One region of the Streptomyces sp. NPDC003016 genome, then DNA from elsewhere that is predicted to be linked to it. Evidence: riboswitches for the same ligand, from Rfam matches in the RefSeq annotation. Region 1 holds a riboswitch; the other holds the start of a gene.
What was found. Region 1 has a riboswitch for glycine ahead of gcvT (glycine cleavage system aminomethyltransferase GcvT). Riboswitches for the same ligand answer to the same signal wherever they lie in the genome.

Region 1 (8,353 bases):
TCGTCGAAGTCGAAACCGATCTCGTGCACACCGAGCAGATTGATGCGCCCGCCCGCCCTGATCCGCTCGACCCGGTCGTCGGCGGTCTCGACGTCGACCGTGCGCGGGGACTCCCCCTCCAGGCCGAGCAGTACGGCCTTCGGGGTGCCGTGGCCGTGACCGGTCGCGCCGAGGGAGCCGAACAGCTCGGCGCGTATCGCGGTGGTGTGGGCCATCAGGCCGTCGTTCTTGAGGCGCCCCGCGAAGAGCCGGGCGGCGCGCATCGGCCCGACCGTATGAGAGCTGGAGGGGCCGATGCCGATCGAGAACAGGTCGAAGACCGAGATGGCCACGGGGGAACTCCTAAGGGTGGGTAGACGCCGCTGTCTGCCGGGGTGGTGCAGATGATCAATGGCGGGTACAAGGTGCGGGGCACCGCACTCACTGTTCAGTGTGCGCGGTGCCCCGGCATTCCAGTCTGTGTCGTACGTAACTACTTCAGACCAGGGTAAAGCGGGTGCTTGCCGGCCAGGGCGGTCACCCGGGCGGACAGGGCCTCGGCGTCGTACGACGGCTTCAGCGCCTCGGCGATGATGTCCGCGACCTCGGCGAAGTCCTCGGCCTGGAAACCGCGGGTGGCCAGGGCCGGCGTACCGATCCGCAGACCCGAGGTGACCATCGGGGGCCGGGGGTCGTTCGGGATGGCGTTGCGGTTGACCGTGATGCCGAGGCCGTGGAGACGGTCCTCGGCCTGCTGGCCGTCGAGCTCGGAGTTCCGCAGGTCGACCAGGACCAGGTGGACGTCCGTGCCGCCGGTGAGGACGGACACGCCGTGCTCGGTGACGTCCGGCTGCACCAGGCGCTCGGCCAGGATGCGGGCGCCGTCCAGGGTGCGCTGCTGGCGCTCCTTGAACTCTTCGGAGGCGGCGACCTTGAAGGAGACCGCCTTCGCCGCGATGACGTGCTCCAGCGGACCGCCCTGCTGGCCGGGGAAGACCGCGGAGTTGATCTTCTTGGCGAGCTCGGCGGTGGAGAGGATGACTCCGCCGCGCGGGCCGCCGAGGGTCTTGTGCGTGGTCGTGGTGACGACGTGGGCGTGCGGCACCGGGTTCGGGTGCAGGCCCGCGGCCACCAGCCCGGCGAAGTGCGCCATGTCGACCATGAGGTACGCGCCGACCTCGTCCGCGATGCGGCGGAAGGCGGCGAAGTCCAGCCGGCGCGGGTACGCGGACCAGCCGGCCACGATCAGCTTGGGCTTCGACTCCTTGGCGAGGCGCTCGACCTCGGCCATGTCGACCTCACCGGTGGCGTCGTCCACGTGGTACGCGACCACGTTGTAGAGCTTGCCGGAGAAGTTGATCTTCATGCCGTGGGTCAGGTGACCGCCGTGGGCCAGGTTCAGGCCCATGATCGTGTCACCGGGCTTGAGCAGCGCGAACATCGCCGCCGCGTTGGCCTGGGCGCCCGAGTGCGGCTGTACGTTCGCGTGCTCGGCGCCGAAGAGCGCCTTGACGCGGTCGATGGCGATCTGCTCGACGACGTCGACGTGCTCGCAGCCGCCGTAGTAGCGGCGGCCCGGGTAGCCCTCGGCGTACTTGTTGGTGAGGACGGAGCCCTGGGCCTCCATGACCGCGACCGGAGCGAAGTTCTCCGAGGCGATCATTTCGAGGGTGGACTGCTGGCGGAGCAGCTCGGCGTCGACGGCGGCGGCGACGTCCGGGTCGAGCTCATGGAGGGGAGTGTTGAGAAGCGTCATCACGGTCCCGTTCGAGGTCTTAGTTGCCGGAGGAGAAGGCGTCGTACTCGTCGGCGGAGAGCAGGTCGGCCGGCTCCTCCGCGACGCGCACCTTGAAGAGCCAGCCGCCCTCGAAGGGGGCGGAGTTCACCAGCGCCGGGTCGTCCACGACGTCCTGGTTGGCCTCGACGATCTCGCCGGTGACCGGGGAGTACAGGTCGCTGACGGACTTCGTCGACTCCAGCTCGCCGCAGGACTCGCCCGCGGTCACCGTGTCGCCGACCGCCGGGAGCTGGGCGTACACGACGTCACCGAGCGCGTTGGCCGCGAACTCCGTGATGCCGACCGTCGCGACGCCGTCCTCGGCGGTCGACAGCCACTCGTGCTCCTTGCTGTAACGCAGCTGCTGGGGGTTGCTCATGACCTGAATTCTCCTGTACGCGGGGGAGTGCTGGTGAACGGGAAGGTTGTGCGGGGGGTCACTTCCGGCGCTTGTAGAACGGCAGCGCGACGACCTCGTACGGCTCATGCGTGCCGCGGATGTCGACGCCGACGCCGGGGGTGCCGGGCGCCGCGTGCGCGGCGTCGACGTACGCCATGGCGATCGGCCTGCCCAGCGTCGGGGACGGGGCGCCCGAGGTGACCTCGCCGACGACCTTGCCGTCGGCGACCACGGAGAAGCCGGCGCGCGGGACGCGGCGGCCCTCGGCGACCAGGCCGACCAGCTTGCGCGGGGGCGCGGTCTCGGCGCGCTCGGCGGCGGCCTCCAGGGCGGCGCGGCCGACGAAGTCGCCCTCCTTCTCGAACTTCACGACCCGGCCCAGGCCCGCGTCGAAGGGGGTCAGCGCGGTGGTCAGCTCGTGCCCGTACAGCGGCATGCCCGCTTCGAGGCGCAGGGTGTCGCGGCAGGAGAGGCCGGCGGGGACGAGGCCGGCGTCCTTGCCCGCGTCCGTCAGCGCCTGCCACAGCTGCTCGGCGTCGGCCGGCGCGACGAAGAGCTCGAAGCCGTCCTCGCCGGTGTAGCCGGTACGGGCGATGAGGGCGGGGACGCCGGCGACGGTGCCGGGCAGACCGGCGTAGTACTTCAGCCCGTCGAGGTCGGCGTCGGTGACGGACTTCAGGATGCCGGGGGACTCGGGGCCCTGGACGGCGATCAGGGCGTACGCGTCACGGTCGTCCCGTACGACGGCGTCGAACCCGGCGGCGCGCTCGGTGATCGCGTCGAGGACGGTCTGGGCGTTCCCTGCATTGGCGACGACCATGTATTCGGTCTCACCGAGCCGGTAGACGATCAGGTCGTCGAGGATTCCGCCGTCCTCCTGGCAGATCATCGTGTAGCGGGCGCGGCCGGGGCCGATCGTGCCGATGTTGCCGACGAGCGCGTGGTCGAGGGCGTTCACGGCCTGGGGGCCGGTGACGGTGATCTCGCCCATGTGGGAGAGGTCGAAGAGGCCCGCGCGGGTCCGTACGGCGTTGTGCTCGTCGCGCTCGCTGGCGTACCGCAGCGGCATGTCCCAGCCCGCGAAGTCGGTCATGGTCGCGCCCAGCGAACGGTGAGTTGCGTCGAGGGCGGTGTGGCGGGGGGCATTGCTCATGTGTGGGGCTCCCAGGGCAGGGCATGACAGGTGAGGACAATCCTCCCCATCTGTCATCGGAACCTGAGAGGTTCACCGGGAGAGTCCCGGCTTGCACCTTGGGTGGAGCCGCGACATGGCGGCCCGCTTTTCAGATCTGCCTCGCCCGCGCGGTACGGGGCCTGAGAGATTCAAGGGAGGGACTTGCTCCTTCGGCGTCCTGGGCACCGGGCACTCCTGGAGTGCTTCTGCGTGCTTCGGACTCTCCCGCGCGGATTCAAGCGGCCGGTATGGAGTTGGCGGGCACATCATTGCACGCATCCTCCGGTGGCGGGACGGCCGGGCAGTACCTGGACACAGCGGCAAATCACTTGTGACGCATTACCTTTTCTTTACACTTCTTGGGCAAGGGTGGGGAAAAGGGCGGGGACACCTGACAGGGGGAGTGCGATGACGTTGCAGCGGCCCGGTGCGTACGTGACGACCGCGGGCACCACGCACGGCGCGGTGCCCGCACCACAGGGCGTGCCGGCCAGGGAGACCACCCGCCGGCCGGTGCCCACCGTCCGCGACCTGCGCGAACGCGCCGGGCGCAGCCCGCGCACGCTGGCCTTCGCGGCCGGCGACGTCGTGGTCGTCTCGGGGCTGCCCGGCAGCGGCAAGAGCACCCTGATCCGGCGTGCGGCGACGGCGGGGACGCACCGCATCGACTCGCAGGACGTCCGCGAGCGGTGGGAGGCGCGCATGCCGCGCCTGCTGCCGTACGCCCTCTACCGCCCCCTCGTACGGGCCGCCCACTACGCCGGGCTGCGGCGGGCCCTGCGCTCCGGCGGGAGCGTCGTGGTCCACGACTGCGGCACGCTCGCCTGGGTACGGCGCTGGCTGGCGCGCGACGCCCGCCGGCGGGGCGTCGCCCTGCACCTGGTGCTGCTCGACGTGACGCCGCAGGTGGCGCGGGCCGGCCAGGAGGAGCGGGGCCGCGGGGTCTCGGGCTACGCGTTCGCCCGGCACCGGCGGGCGGTGGGCCGGCTGGTCCGGGACGCGGAGGGCGGCCGGCTCCCCGCCGGGTGCGCGTCGGCGGTGCTGCTGGACCGGGACGCGGCGGGGGCGCTGACGGGGATCGACTTCCCGGCCGGGACGGAGCTCCGGTTACGGGAACAGCCCCGCGGGGTGCCGCCGGCGCCGCGTTAGGGTCGTGCCCGTGGACTACCCAGACTTCCCCCTGCCCGCCCACCCGCACGGCGGAGGCGGCTGGCCCGGCAACGAACTCGAAGAAGTGCTGGCCGCCTCGGTCGGCGCCCCCGCCGCGGGCGCCCGCATCGTCGAGGTGCTGGGGCGCAGCCAGGTGTGGGTGCCGCTGCCGAACGGCGGCGGGCCCGACTCCCCGAGCCTCGACCTGCCCACCCTGGACCTCCACGGCGAGGCGTACGTCCCCGTGTACAGCTCCGAGGAGCAGCTGCGCCGGTGCGCCGGGCCCCACATGTCCTTCACCGTGGCGCCCGCCCGCGAGTTCGCCCGCGGCCTGCCCCCGCAGCTCGGCATCGCCGTGAACCCGGACGGCGTGGTCGGGGTGCCGCTGCCGCCGCCCGCCGTCGCCGAGCTCTGCCGGGCCGGCCGTACGCCGCTGGACGGGCCGGCCACCGGGGGCAGGGTGCGGCTCTTCGAGCCGGACTGGCAGCAGGAGCCGGTCGACTTCCTCTCCGCCGCGGCCGGCGAGTTCGAGGAGAGCGGTGTGGTGGTGACCGCCCGCAGGGCGCTCGCCAGCATCGAGGGCGGGTCCCCGACACTGTTCGTCGGCGTACAGCTGGCGGCCCGGGAGGGCGCCGGCCCGAACGCCCCGATGGACGCGCTCGGCCGGGCGCTCGGCCGGGTCCAGGTGCCCTGGCCGGTCAACCTGCTCCTGCTGGACGTGGCGCAGGACCCGGTCGCGGGCTGGATGCTGGAGAAGGTGCGGCCCTTCTACACGCGCGCCTGACTCGTGCTCTGTGTCGGTGCTGCCGCTTAAGCTGGTGCAACACGGTGGATCGAAGAGGGGCGGGACCCAGGGTGAGCGCGTCAGGCACTGCGGCGGCCGGGCAGGTCGAGCACATGCTGCGCCAGGTGACACCCGGGCGGTACGACGCGTACGAGGCGCTGCTGCGCGCCCTCGCCGACCCGGCCGGCGGCCGGGTCTGGATGCTGCTCTGGCACGGCCAGGCGGGCTCCCCCGACGCCCAGTACGGAAACATGGAGGTCGACGGGCTCGGTTACGCGCCGTGCGTCACCTCCGCCCAGGAGCTCGCCGCGAGCGGCTGGAGCCGGGCGTACGAAGTGGTCACGGGCCAGGACGTCGCCCGCGCGCTCTTCCCCGACCGCTGGGGCATCTGGCTGAACCCGCACGCTCCCGGCGGCGGCGTCGGCATCCCGTGGCTCGATCTGCGGCGTATCGCCACCGGGCTCGACCGGATGCCCGCCGGACCGCTGCGGCTGTCCGAACCGGCCGTCGAGATCCCCCAGTTCTACGCCCTGCTCACGCAGAACGCCCACCGTACGCCCGCGGTCCGCGCCCTGCGCCGCGCCTGGGTGCAGCCGGCGCTCGGGGTGCCGTACCTGGCCATCGGACTCGACCTCTACGACACGGGCCCGCAGTCCGTCGACGCGGTGCGCGCGATGATGCGGCAGTCGGTCGGCGCGGTCCCCGAGGGGCTGCCCGTCTCCACCGTCACGATGTCCGACGCGTACGACCCGGTCTCCATGTGGCTGCGTGCCAACGCCCGCCCGTTCTACGACCGCGAGGCGCAGGCGCCCGCCCCGCCCTCCTCCGCCGCGCAGGGCGGCTACGGCTACCCGGCGCCGCGCGCCTACTGAACGCGCTCGCTCCACCGGCTCCACCGGCTCCACCGGTCACGCGTACGGCCCAATTCGACAGCTCATCAGGGCTGTTGGGCGGCATGTCCGGTCTGAGGTATAAGGATGCTTGTGGTCCGCTGAGCCGATCAAGATGTTCGGATAGCGGAAGCCCACAGGCCACATCACGGTTGCGCATCCATTCCCCGCCAGGTCTGGCGGGTGATCGCGAGCTCATTGAAGACTCCCGCAACAAGGAACGTCGGTCCTGTGTACGACCCGCCTTCCCTGTGTCACATGCGTTTGTACGACCACCTTCTGCACCACTTGCACCTGCGATGCGAACAAGCCGCTACAGCGGCGGGCGCGGGCCGACCACCGTCGGCCGAGCCGAGAGGGGTCCCCACCACGATGACGGCACCACTGCACGACACGAGCGCGGCGGAGACCGCGGCCGTTGACGTCGCGGCCGATGTTCCGGCGAAAGCCATCGAAGGCCGCTCGCCATGGAAGATCGCCTGGGTGCGGCTCAAGCGCGACAAGGTGGCGCTGGCCGGCGGCGTGGTCGTGTTGTTCCTGATCCTGGTCGCGGTGTTCGCACCCTTGATCGTCAGCGTGCTCGGCCACCCGCCGAACGACTTCCACGAGGACAGGATCGACCCGCTGTTCGGCACGCCGATCGGCAGCTGGGGCGGTATGAGCTCGGACTTCCTGCTGGGAGTCGAACCGGTCAACGGCCGCGACGTGTTCAGCCGCCTCGTCTACGGCGCCCGGATCTCGCTGCTGGTCGCCTTCCTCGCGGCCCTCTTCGCCGTCGTACTCGGCACGCTCTTCGGGATCATCGCCGGTTACTTCGGCGGCTGGGTCGACGCGGCGATCAGCCGGGTGATGGACGTCCTGCTGGCCTTCCCGCAGCTGCTCTTCATCATCGCGCTGGTCTCGGTACTGCCCAACTCCCTCTGGGGCTTCAGCGGTTCCGGCGTGCGCATCGGCGCGCTCATCGTCGTCATCGGCTTCTTCGGGTGGCCGTACGTGGGCCGGATCGTCCGCGGCCAGACGCTCTCCCTCCGGGAGCGCGAGTACGTCGAGGCGGCACGCAGCCTCGGCGCCGGCCGCGCGTACATCCTCTTCAAGGAGCTGCTGCCCAATCTGGTGGCCCCGATCACCGTCTACACGACGCTGATGATCCCGACCAACGTCCTCAGCGAGGCCGCCCTGAGCTTCCTGGGCGCCGGAGTCAAACCGCCCACCGCCTCCTGGGGGCAGATGCTCTCCAAGGCCAAGGAGTACTACGAGGCGGATCCGATGTTCATGATCGCGCCCGGCGTGGCCATCTTCGTCACCGTGCTGGCCTTCAACCTCTTCGGCGACGGCGTGCGTGACGCGCTGGACCCGAAGGGCTCCCGCTGACCGCTCGCCCCGTACCACCCGCACACGCCCTACGCGCCGCCCCTGCCGATGTGTCAGGAGGCCACCACAACCGTCGGTCCCCTCAAGGTCCGGCACTCTCACGGAGGTTGCTGATCGTGACAGCCAACAGTTCTTCCAGGCGACGGCTCGCCGCAAGTGCGGCGCTCGTCGTCGCCGCGCTCGTCGGCACCGCGGCGTGCGGTGGCGGAGGCAAGGACGACGGGGCCGACGGCAGCGGCAAGGCCCCCGGCTTCAACGCGGCCGTCGGCAAGATCGCGAACGCCTCGGACAAGAAGGGCGGCACGATCAAGTTCATCGGTACGCAGGACGCCGACTCCTGGGACCCGCAGCGCGGTTACTACGGCTTCATGTGGGACTTCGCCCGCTACTACACGCGCCAGCTGATCACCTTCAAGCCGGCCGCGGGCACCGAGTCCACCGAACTCGTCGCGGACATGGCAACCGATACGGGCAAGGTCTCCGCGGACAAGAAGACGTACACCTTCACGCTGAAGGACGACGTCACGTGGGAGGACGGCAAGCCCGTCACCTCCAAGGACATCAAGTACGGCATCGAGCGCATCTGGGCCCAGGACAAGATCTCCGGCGGCCCGATCTACCTTCAGCAGGTCCTGGACCCGAAGAAGGAGTACAAGGGTCCGTACAAGGACAAGTCGGCCGACAAGCTCGGCCTGAAGGCCATCGAGACACCGGACGACAAGACCATCGTCTTCAAGCTCCCGAAGCCCAACGGCGACTTCCTCCAGATGCTGGCCATGCCGGCCGCCACGCCGGTCCGCCAGGACAAGGACACGGTCGAGAAGTACGG
Region 2 (8,353 bases), on a different contig from region 1:
TTCTTGGGTGACAAGTTGGGCGTCGGCGCGCAGCTGTCCACGGGTGTGGTCGTGGTGTTCGGCATCCGGATCTTCTCCAACGCGGCGGCGATTCGCCGTCACGTGTTCCGGGCGTGAGGCAGATGAGTACAGAAGACACACCCCAGCACGGCGAAGAAGAAGCGCGGGCTCAGGAGCCGGTGGCGCAGCGGCCCTCGACAGGGCGCCAGCGGCTGATCGCGGGTCTGTGGCCACCGCGCGTCACGCGGGCGCAACTCGTGGTCGCGCTGCTGCTGTTCGTGCTCGGGCTCGGACTCGCGATCCAGGTCAGGTCGAACAGCGACGACAGCGCGCTGCGGGGAGCGCGTCAGGAGGACCTGGTGCGCATCCTGGACGAACTGGACGATCGTACGCAGCGGCTCGAGGACGAGAAGCAGAAGCTCGACGCCCAGAGGACCGAGCTGGAAAACAGCTCGGACCAGGCGGAAGAGGCCCGTAGGCAAACGCTGGAGAAGGAACGTCAGCTCGGCGTGCTGGCCGGTACGGTGGCGGCGCAGGGGCCCGGGATCACGCTGACGATCACGGACCCGCACTCCACGGTCGAGGCCGACATGCTGCTGGACGCGATCCAGGAGCTACGGGCGGCGGGCGCGGAAGCGATCCAGGTCAATGACGTCAGGGTGGTCGCGGACACGTACTTCTCCGACAGCGACGGCGGCATCCAGGTGGACGGGCGGAAGATCGGCGCCCCGTACCGCTTCGAGGTGATCGGCAAGCCGCAGGACCTGGAGCCCGCGCTCAATATCCCCGGCGGTGTCGTGCAGACGCTGGAGAAGGAGCAGGCCGTCGCTACTGTCGCCCGCTCCGAGAAGATCGTCGTGGATGCCTTGCGACCGGTGAAGCGGCCTGACTACGCTCGGTCGTCACCGCGGTGAGGCAGGGGCGCATGGGGGCACCGGGACAAGGGCATCAGGTTGCGGGGGGTCGGCGCACCGAAGGCATGGCGCGTGGTGGAAACTGTTTGGTGGATACGGACGTTGTGAAGATGTCCGGTTCGGCAGGTGTGTTCATTCAGGGTTCGTCCTGCCCCACGGGCGGGTCTGTTTCAGTCAAGGGGAATCGCCCGTGAAGTTGTTTGCGAAGTTGTTCGGCAAGAGTGCACGCGAGGACAGTGCGAATAGCACCGCCCGCCACCGTGCTCCGCGTGGTGGAGAAGTTGACGAGCAGGGCGGTGAGCGCCCGCTCTTCCGGGACGAGGTCACTGGTCCAGATGGTGACATTTCGGGCGGCCGGGGCGCGTCGGCCGTTGACCCCACCGGTCCTGGCCGCATAGGTTTCGGGGAATCACCAGCCTCAAGTACGGGTGGAGAGTTTGCCTCCGATCCGTACGCATCCCATGCCCGTGAGGGGCAGCCGCGGCAGGAGGATCCGTCCATGTCGGCCTTGCCGGTTTGTACGAGGTGCGGGCATCGCAATGCCGAGGCCAGCCGTTTCTGTTCCAACTGCGGGGCACCGCTGCGGGCCGGAGTCGCCGCCGAGCGTCCCTCGGAGACGACGTCGACGATCTCCATCTCCGGGCTCGAGGCGTACGAGGCGGAAGTGACGGGGCAGACCGCTCTTCCCTCGCTCTCGCCCGAGGCCCAGGCGGCCGTCGACGCCCTTCCGCTCGGTGCGGCGCTGCTGGTGGTGCGACGCGGTCCGAATTCGGGCAGCCGTTTCCTCCTGGACGGTGAGCTGACCACGGCCGGCAGGCACCCGCAGAGCGACATCTTCCTCGACGACGTGACTGTCTCGCGGCGCCACGTGGAGTTCCGTCGGGGTGCTGACGGCGGGTTCACCGTCTCGGATGTCGGCAGTCTCAACGGCACCTACGTCAATCGCGAGCGGATCGACTCGGTTCCGCTGTCGAACGGCGACGAGGTGCAGATCGGTAAGTACCGACTGGTCTTCTACGCGAGCCAGCGGGCCATCTGACCCGTACGGGAAGGTCCATGCTGCGAACACTGACGGGCGGTGCCGGAGACGGCACCGCCACCGCAGGCGATCGGCTGGTGAGCATCGGCACCGTGCTGAACCTGTTGCGCGACGAGTTTCCCGAGGTCACCATCTCCAAGATTCGTTTCCTGGAGACCGAGGGGCTTGTCGAACCGCAGCGGACGCCCTCCGGCTACCGCAAATTCAGCCAGAACGACATCGAGCGGCTGGCCCAGGTGCTGCGTATGCAGCGCGATTACTATCTTCCGCTCAAGGTCATTCGCGAGCATCTCGAAGCGCTGGAGCGCGGTGAGCAGGTGCAGCTCCCGCCTGCCGGCGGGCCGCGTGACGTGCGCGAGGGCTCGCCGGAGGGCGAGGCCGAGCGCCCGGCCACAGTGCGGATCGGCCGCGCGGAGTTCCTGGCCGCAGCCGAGGTCGGCGAGGAGGAGCTCGAGGAGTGGGAGTCGTATGGTCTGATCTCGTCCCTGCCGGGCGGTGGGTACGACGCCGACGCCGTCACGGTGGCCAAGCTCGTCGCCGACCTGGGACGGTTCGGTCTGGAGCCGCGGCATTTGCGATCGGTGAAAGCGGCGGCAGAACGGGAGGCCGGCCTGGTGGAGCAGGTCGTCGCGCCCCTGCGTCGGCACCGGAATCCGCAGACCAGAGCGCATGCGGAGGCCACGACCAAGGAGCTCGCGGAGTTGTCCGTCAGGCTCCATTCGGCCCTCATCCAGGCGGCTCTCGGCGTACGGCTGCACTGAGCATGGGGGAGCCCGACTACCCAAACCTGCCAGGCACGTCCTAGGGTTGCTGTGTGAACGAGCTCGACGTCGTAGGTGTCCGGGTGGAAATGCCCTCGAACCAACCGATCGTGCTCCTGCGTGAAGTGGGAGGCGATCGGTACCTCCCCATCTGGATCGGGCCGGGGGAGGCGACCGCGATCGCCTTTGCCCAGCAGGGGATGGCCCCTGCCAGGCCGCTGACCCATGATCTCTTCAAGGATGTACTCGAAGCGGTCGGCCAGGAGCTCACCGAAGTCCGCATCACCGACCTGCGGGAAGGGGTCTTCTACGCTGAACTGGTCTTTGCCAGTGGAGTCGAGGTCAGTGCGAGGCCTTCGGACGCCATAGCGCTGGCGCTGCGCACCGGAACGCCGATCTACGGCAGTGACGGTGTGCTGGACGACGCGGGCATCGCGATCCCCGACGAGCAGGAGGACGAGGTGGAGAAGTTCCGTGAGTTCCTCGACCAGATCTCTCCCGAGGACTTCGGGACCAACAGCCAGTGAGCCGTGCACCAGGGGCTGTCCGCGCATTCGAGTAGCCTTTCCCTGGAGTGGGGCACGGGAAACCACTCTCAGGGTGATTATCACTCGGCGTGCCGAGTGTGGCGATCGTTGACGCACCCCGGGTGACTGCCTACCGTCGACAGGGCAGGTCAAGGACGGAGGTCGGCGTGAGAAGCAGCGGCGACGGTACGGTGGCGGGCGGGCCGTATCCGCTTCACGGCAGTGCGGTCGGCCCTCTGGCGGGGCGGCAGAGCGTGACGTCGGCCATGGGCGGGACAGCGGCGGCCGACAGCACGGACAGCGTCGGATACCGGGGGCCGACCGCCTGTGCGGCGGCTGGGATCACGTACCGGCAGCTTGACTACTGGGCGCGCACGGGGCTGGTCGAGCCGAGCGTGCGGCCCGCTTACGGGTCGGGTACACAGCGTCTCTACAGCTTCCGCGACGTCGTCGTCCTCAAGATCGTCAAGCGGTTCCTGGACACCGGTGTCGCACTGCAGAACATCCGGGCCGCCGTCCAGCACCTGCGGGCCCGCGGGTTTCAGGATCTCGAGCGGATGACGCTCATGAGCGACGGCGCGACGGTGTACGAGTGCTCGTCGCCCGACGAGGTCGTCGAACTCCTCCAGGGCGGGCAGGGCGTGTTCGGGATCGCCGTGGGCGTGGTCTGGCGGGACGTGGAGAGTGCGCTGTCCCAGTTGCACGGCGAGCGCGTCGACACGGGCGAGACGCTGGTGGGCCACAACCCCACCGACGAACTCGCCCGGCGCCGCAACAAGGCGGTCTGACGGGCGGTCCGGCCCCCTGCCGTGCTGCCGGCCGCCGATTGTCAGTGCCGTACGGCAGCATCGGTGGTGTGAGAGCCGCGCCCACCATCCTGCATCTCGACATGGATGCCTTCTACGCCGCCGCAGAGCAGGCGGCGAAGCCGAGTCTGCGCGGAAAGCCGGTGGTGGTCGGCGGCATCGGGACCCGCGGGGTCGTCGCCACCGCCTCGTACGAGGCCAGGCGCTTCGGGGTGCATTCCGCGATGCCGGTGGCCCAGGCCCGTCGGCTGTGCCCGAACGCCGCCTATCTGATGCCGCGCTTCTCCCTCTACCGTTCCGTGAGCGAACAGGTCATGGAGCTCCTCGGCCGGCTCTCCCCGCTGGTGGAGCCGCTGAGTCTCGACGAGGCCTTCGTCGATCTGGAGGCGGGCGGGGTGGCCGACGATTCGGCTTCCGCCCGCAGGGCCGGAGAGCGGCTGCGGGCGGACATCCGGGCGGTCACGGGGCTCACGGGGTCCGTGGGGCTCGCGGGCTCCAAGATGCTCGCGAAGATCGCGTCGGAGCAGGCCAAGCCGGACGGGCTGACGCTGATAGAGCCGGGCACCGAGCGCGAGCTGCTGGGGCCGATGCCCGTACGGACACTGCCGGGGGTCGGGCCCGCCACCGGGGAGCACCTTCGGCGGGCGGGGATGACGGCCGTCGTCGACCTGGTGGAAGCGGGCGAGGACGAGCTCGTACGGCTGCTGGGGAAGGCGCACGGGGTCTCGCTGTACCGGATGGCCGTCGGGCACGACGACCGGCCCGTGGTGGCCGAGCGGGACGCGAAATCGGTGTCGGTCGAGGACACCTTCGAGGTGGACCTGCACGACCGGGTCAGGATCAGGACTGAAGTGGTCCGGCTGTCCGACCGGTGTGTGCAGCGGTTGCGGGCGGCCGGGCGCTCGGGCAGGACGGTGGTCCTCAAGGTGCGGAGGTACGACTTCTCGACGCTGACGCGTTCCGAGACGCTGCGGGGGCCGACGGACGACCCCGCAGTGGTGCGCGAGGCCGCAGGACGGCTGCTGGAGTCGGTGGACACCACGGGCGGGGTGCGGCTGCTCGGGGTGGGGGTCACCGGGCTCGCCGACTTCACGCAGGAAGACCTTTTCGCCCAGGCGGCCGGTGAGCGGGCGCAGGCGGAGTCGCAGTCGGCGGAAGAAGCCGTGCAGACGGACCCGGGCGGCGGCGGGGTGCTGGCGGCGCCGGTGCCCGAGCCGCCGCCGGAGCGCCGGTGGCTGGCCGGGCAGGACGTGCGGCACGTCGCGTACGGAGCGGGATGGGTGCAGGGCAGCGGGGTCGGACGGGTCACCGTGCGGTTCGAGGAGCCGACGTCGGCGCCCGGGCGGGTGCGGACCTTCAAGGTGGACGATCCGGATCTGGTGCCGTCGGATCCGCTCCCGCTGGTGAGGGCGGCCGGGGATCAGGCGGGGTCGTCACCGGCCAGCCGGCCGAAGTCCCGGCCGGGGGCGGGGGAGGAGATGTCGAGCCCGTAGTGGTGGTAGAGCTGGAGTTCCTGCTCGGGGGAGAGGTGGCGGCCGACGCCGAAGTCCGGGGCGTCCTTGATCAGCGAGCGGTCGTAGGGGACGCGGAGGGAGTCGTTCACGACCGTGCTGGGCTCCAGGGGGACGAAGGCGTCGCGGCCGAAGAGGCCGGTGCGTACGGCTGCCCATTCGGGTTCCCCCGTGGCGTCGTCGAGGTACACCTCGTCCACCGTTCCGATCTTGGTGCCATTGCGGTCGAACGCCTTCCGGCCGATCAGACTGCGCGGATCGATGTCGGTCTGCACGGTCCCTCCAACTGATCGCAGCTGCTCCGTAGACCCTACGAAAGGCCACAACTGTGGACTCGGCCACTCGAGGGATCTGTGACGAGGCCCGCTGGTAGGCTGGCAAATGGCTGCTGACCCCGTGCGGGAGAGTCGCCGGTGAACATGCCGGGGACGCCGAAGGAGCAAATCCTCCCCGGAATCTCTCAGGCCCCCGTACCGCACGGACGAGGTCACTCTGGAAAGCAGGGCGGGCGTCGGGCGGGCATGTGCTGGAGAGCAGCACAGCACCTGTCGCGGCTCCCTTCCTCACCGACGGTGAAAGCCGGAACGACCTTCGACGTCAGCGATGTCCGTACGGTCTTCCGGTGAAGCTCTCAGGTTGAGATGACAGAGGGGGAGGCCGTCCGGGCACCCGTGCCGTGGTGCCCCTCGCAGGTCGCGTCAGACCAGGAGGCCTTCCGCAGATGACCGCACACCGCATTCCGCTCTCGCAGCTCGAGCGTGGCATCCCCTTCGAGCAGCGCCACATCGGGCCCGATGCCGGAGCTCAGGCCAAGATGCTCGCCCAGGTCGGGTACGGCTCGCTCGACGAGCTGACCGCGGCCGCGGTGCCGGACGCCATCAAGAGCGCCGAGGCGCTCGGGCTGCCCGACGCCCGCACCGAGGCCGAGGTCCTGGCCGAGCTGCGTACGCTCGCGGACCGCAACCAGGTGCTCGCCCCGATGATCGGGCTCGGCTACTACGGCACCTTCACGCCGCCGGTGATCCTGCGCAACGTCATGGAGAACCCGGCCTGGTACACGGCGTACACGCCCTACCAGCCGGAGATCTCGCAGGGCCGGCTGGAGGCGCTGCTCAACTTCCAGACGATGGTCGCCGATCTGACCGGTCTGCCGACCTCGGGCGCCTCCCTGCTCGACGAGGGCACCGCGGCCGCCGAGGCCGTGGCGCTCTCGCGCCGCGTCGGCAAGGTCAAGAACGGCGTCTTCCTGATCGACTCCGACACGCTGCCGCAGACCGTGGCCGTCATCCGGACGCGTGCGGAGCCGACCGGTGTCGACGTCGTCGTCGCCGATCTGTCCGGAGGCATTCCGGCCGAGGTCGCCGGGCGCGGTGTCTTCGGCGTGCTGCTTCAGTACCCGGGCGCCTCGGGCGCCGTACGGGACATCCAGCCCGTCATCGAGCAGGCGCACGAGCTCGGTGCGATCGTCACCGTCGCCGCCGACCTGCTGGCGCTGACGCTGCTGACCTCGCCCGGCGAGCTCGGCGCGGACATCGCGGTGGGCACCACCCAGCGCTTCGGTGTGCCGATGGGCTTCGGCGGCCCGCACGCCGGGTTCATGGCCGTACGTGAGAAGTTCGCGCGCAGCCTGCCGGGGCGGCTCGTCGGTGTCTCCGTCGACGCCGACGGCAACAAGGCGTACCGGCTGGCGCTCCAGACGCGGGAACAGCACATCCGCCGGGAGAAGGCCACCAGCAACATCTGCACGGCGCAGGTGCTGCTCGCCGTCATGGCCGGCATGTACGCCGTCTACCACGGGCCCGACGGGCTGCGCGGCATCGCGCGCCGCACGCACCGGTACGCGACGCTGCTCGCCGAGGGTCTGCGGGCCGGCGGGGTCGAGGTCGTGCACGGCTCGTACTTCGACACGCTGACCGCGCGGGTCCCGGGCAGGGCGGCCGAGGTCGTCGCCGCGGCCCGTGAGGGCGGGGTCAACCTGTACCTGGTCGATGCCGACCACGTCTCCTTCGCCTGCGACGAGACGACGGCCCGCGCGCAGGTCGCCGCGGTCTGGTCGGCCTTCGGGGTCGACGCCGACATCGAGGCGCTCGACGCGAAGACGGCCGACGCGCTGCCCGAGGGGCTGCTGCGGAGCGACGAGGTCCTCACGCACCCCGTCTTCCACCAGCACCGTTCCGAGACCGCGATGCTGCGCTACCTGCGCAGGCTCGCCGACCGCGACTACGCGCTCGACCGCGGCATGATCCCGCTCGGCTCCTGCACGATGAAGCTGAACGCGACCACCGAGATGGAGCCGGTCACCTGGCCGGAGTTCGGGGCGGTCCACCCCTTCGCGCCGGTCGAGCAGGCGCAGGGGTACCTGACGCTCATCCGGGAGCTGGAGGAGCGGCTGGCCGAGGTCACCGGGTACGACGCGGTGTCGATCCAGCCGAACGCCGGTTCACAGGGCGAGCTGGCAGGGCTGCTGGCGGTACGGGCGTACCACCGGGCCAATGGCGACGAGCAGCGCACGGTGTGCCTGATCCCGTCGTCCGCGCACGGGACCAACGCGGCGAGCGCGGTCATGGCCGGCATGAAGGTCGTCGTGGTCAAGACCCGCGAGGACGGTGAGGTCGACGTCGAGGACCTGCACGCCAAGATCGAGCAGTACCGCGACGAGCTGTCGGTGCTGATGATCACCTACCCGTCCACGCACGGGGTGTTCGAGGAACACGTCGCCGACATCTGCGCGACGGTGCACGAGGCCGGCGGTCAGGTCTATGTCGACGGCGCCAACCTCAACGCGCTGGTCGGAC

Region 2: linked by a shared signal. The riboswitch ahead of gcvP (aminomethyl-transferring glycine dehydrogenase) and the one ahead of gcvT (glycine cleavage system aminomethyltransferase GcvT) in region 1 are both predicted to bind glycine.

Annotation. Positions count from the first base shown of each region.
Region 1 covers NZ_JBSFTV010000008.1:52,870-61,222, forward strand. The annotation lists gene ACWDZ4_RS08890 (L-serine ammonia-lyase) at 1-332, opposite strand, end outside; gene glyA (serine hydroxymethyltransferase) at 473-1,735, opposite strand; gene gcvH (glycine cleavage system protein GcvH) at 1,755-2,135, opposite strand; gene gcvT (glycine cleavage system aminomethyltransferase GcvT) at 2,194-3,309, opposite strand; glycine riboswitch at 3,350-3,449, opposite strand; glycine riboswitch at 3,450-3,568, opposite strand; gene ACWDZ4_RS08910 (AAA family ATPase) at 3,739-4,479, shown strand; gene ACWDZ4_RS08915 (enhanced serine sensitivity protein SseB) at 4,490-5,263, shown strand; gene ACWDZ4_RS08920 (enhanced serine sensitivity protein SseB C-terminal domain-containing protein) at 5,335-6,135, shown strand; gene ACWDZ4_RS08925 (ABC transporter permease) at 6,526-7,524, shown strand; gene ACWDZ4_RS08930 (ABC transporter substrate-binding protein) at 7,638-8,353, shown strand, end outside.
Region 2 covers NZ_JBSFTV010000049.1:4,629-12,981, forward strand. The annotation lists gene ACWDZ4_RS30540 (small basic family protein) at 1-117, shown strand, start outside; gene ACWDZ4_RS30545 (DUF881 domain-containing protein) at 123-914, shown strand; gene ACWDZ4_RS30550 (FHA domain-containing protein) at 997-1,953, shown strand; gene ftsR (transcriptional regulator FtsR) at 1,971-2,714, shown strand; gene ACWDZ4_RS30560 (bifunctional nuclease family protein) at 2,768-3,241, shown strand; gene ACWDZ4_RS30565 (MerR family transcriptional regulator) at 3,409-4,029, shown strand; gene ACWDZ4_RS30570 (DNA polymerase IV) at 4,098-5,540, shown strand; gene ACWDZ4_RS30575 (PRC-barrel domain-containing protein) at 5,468-5,833, opposite strand; glycine riboswitch at 5,948-6,044, shown strand; gene gcvP (aminomethyl-transferring glycine dehydrogenase) at 6,280-8,353, shown strand, end outside.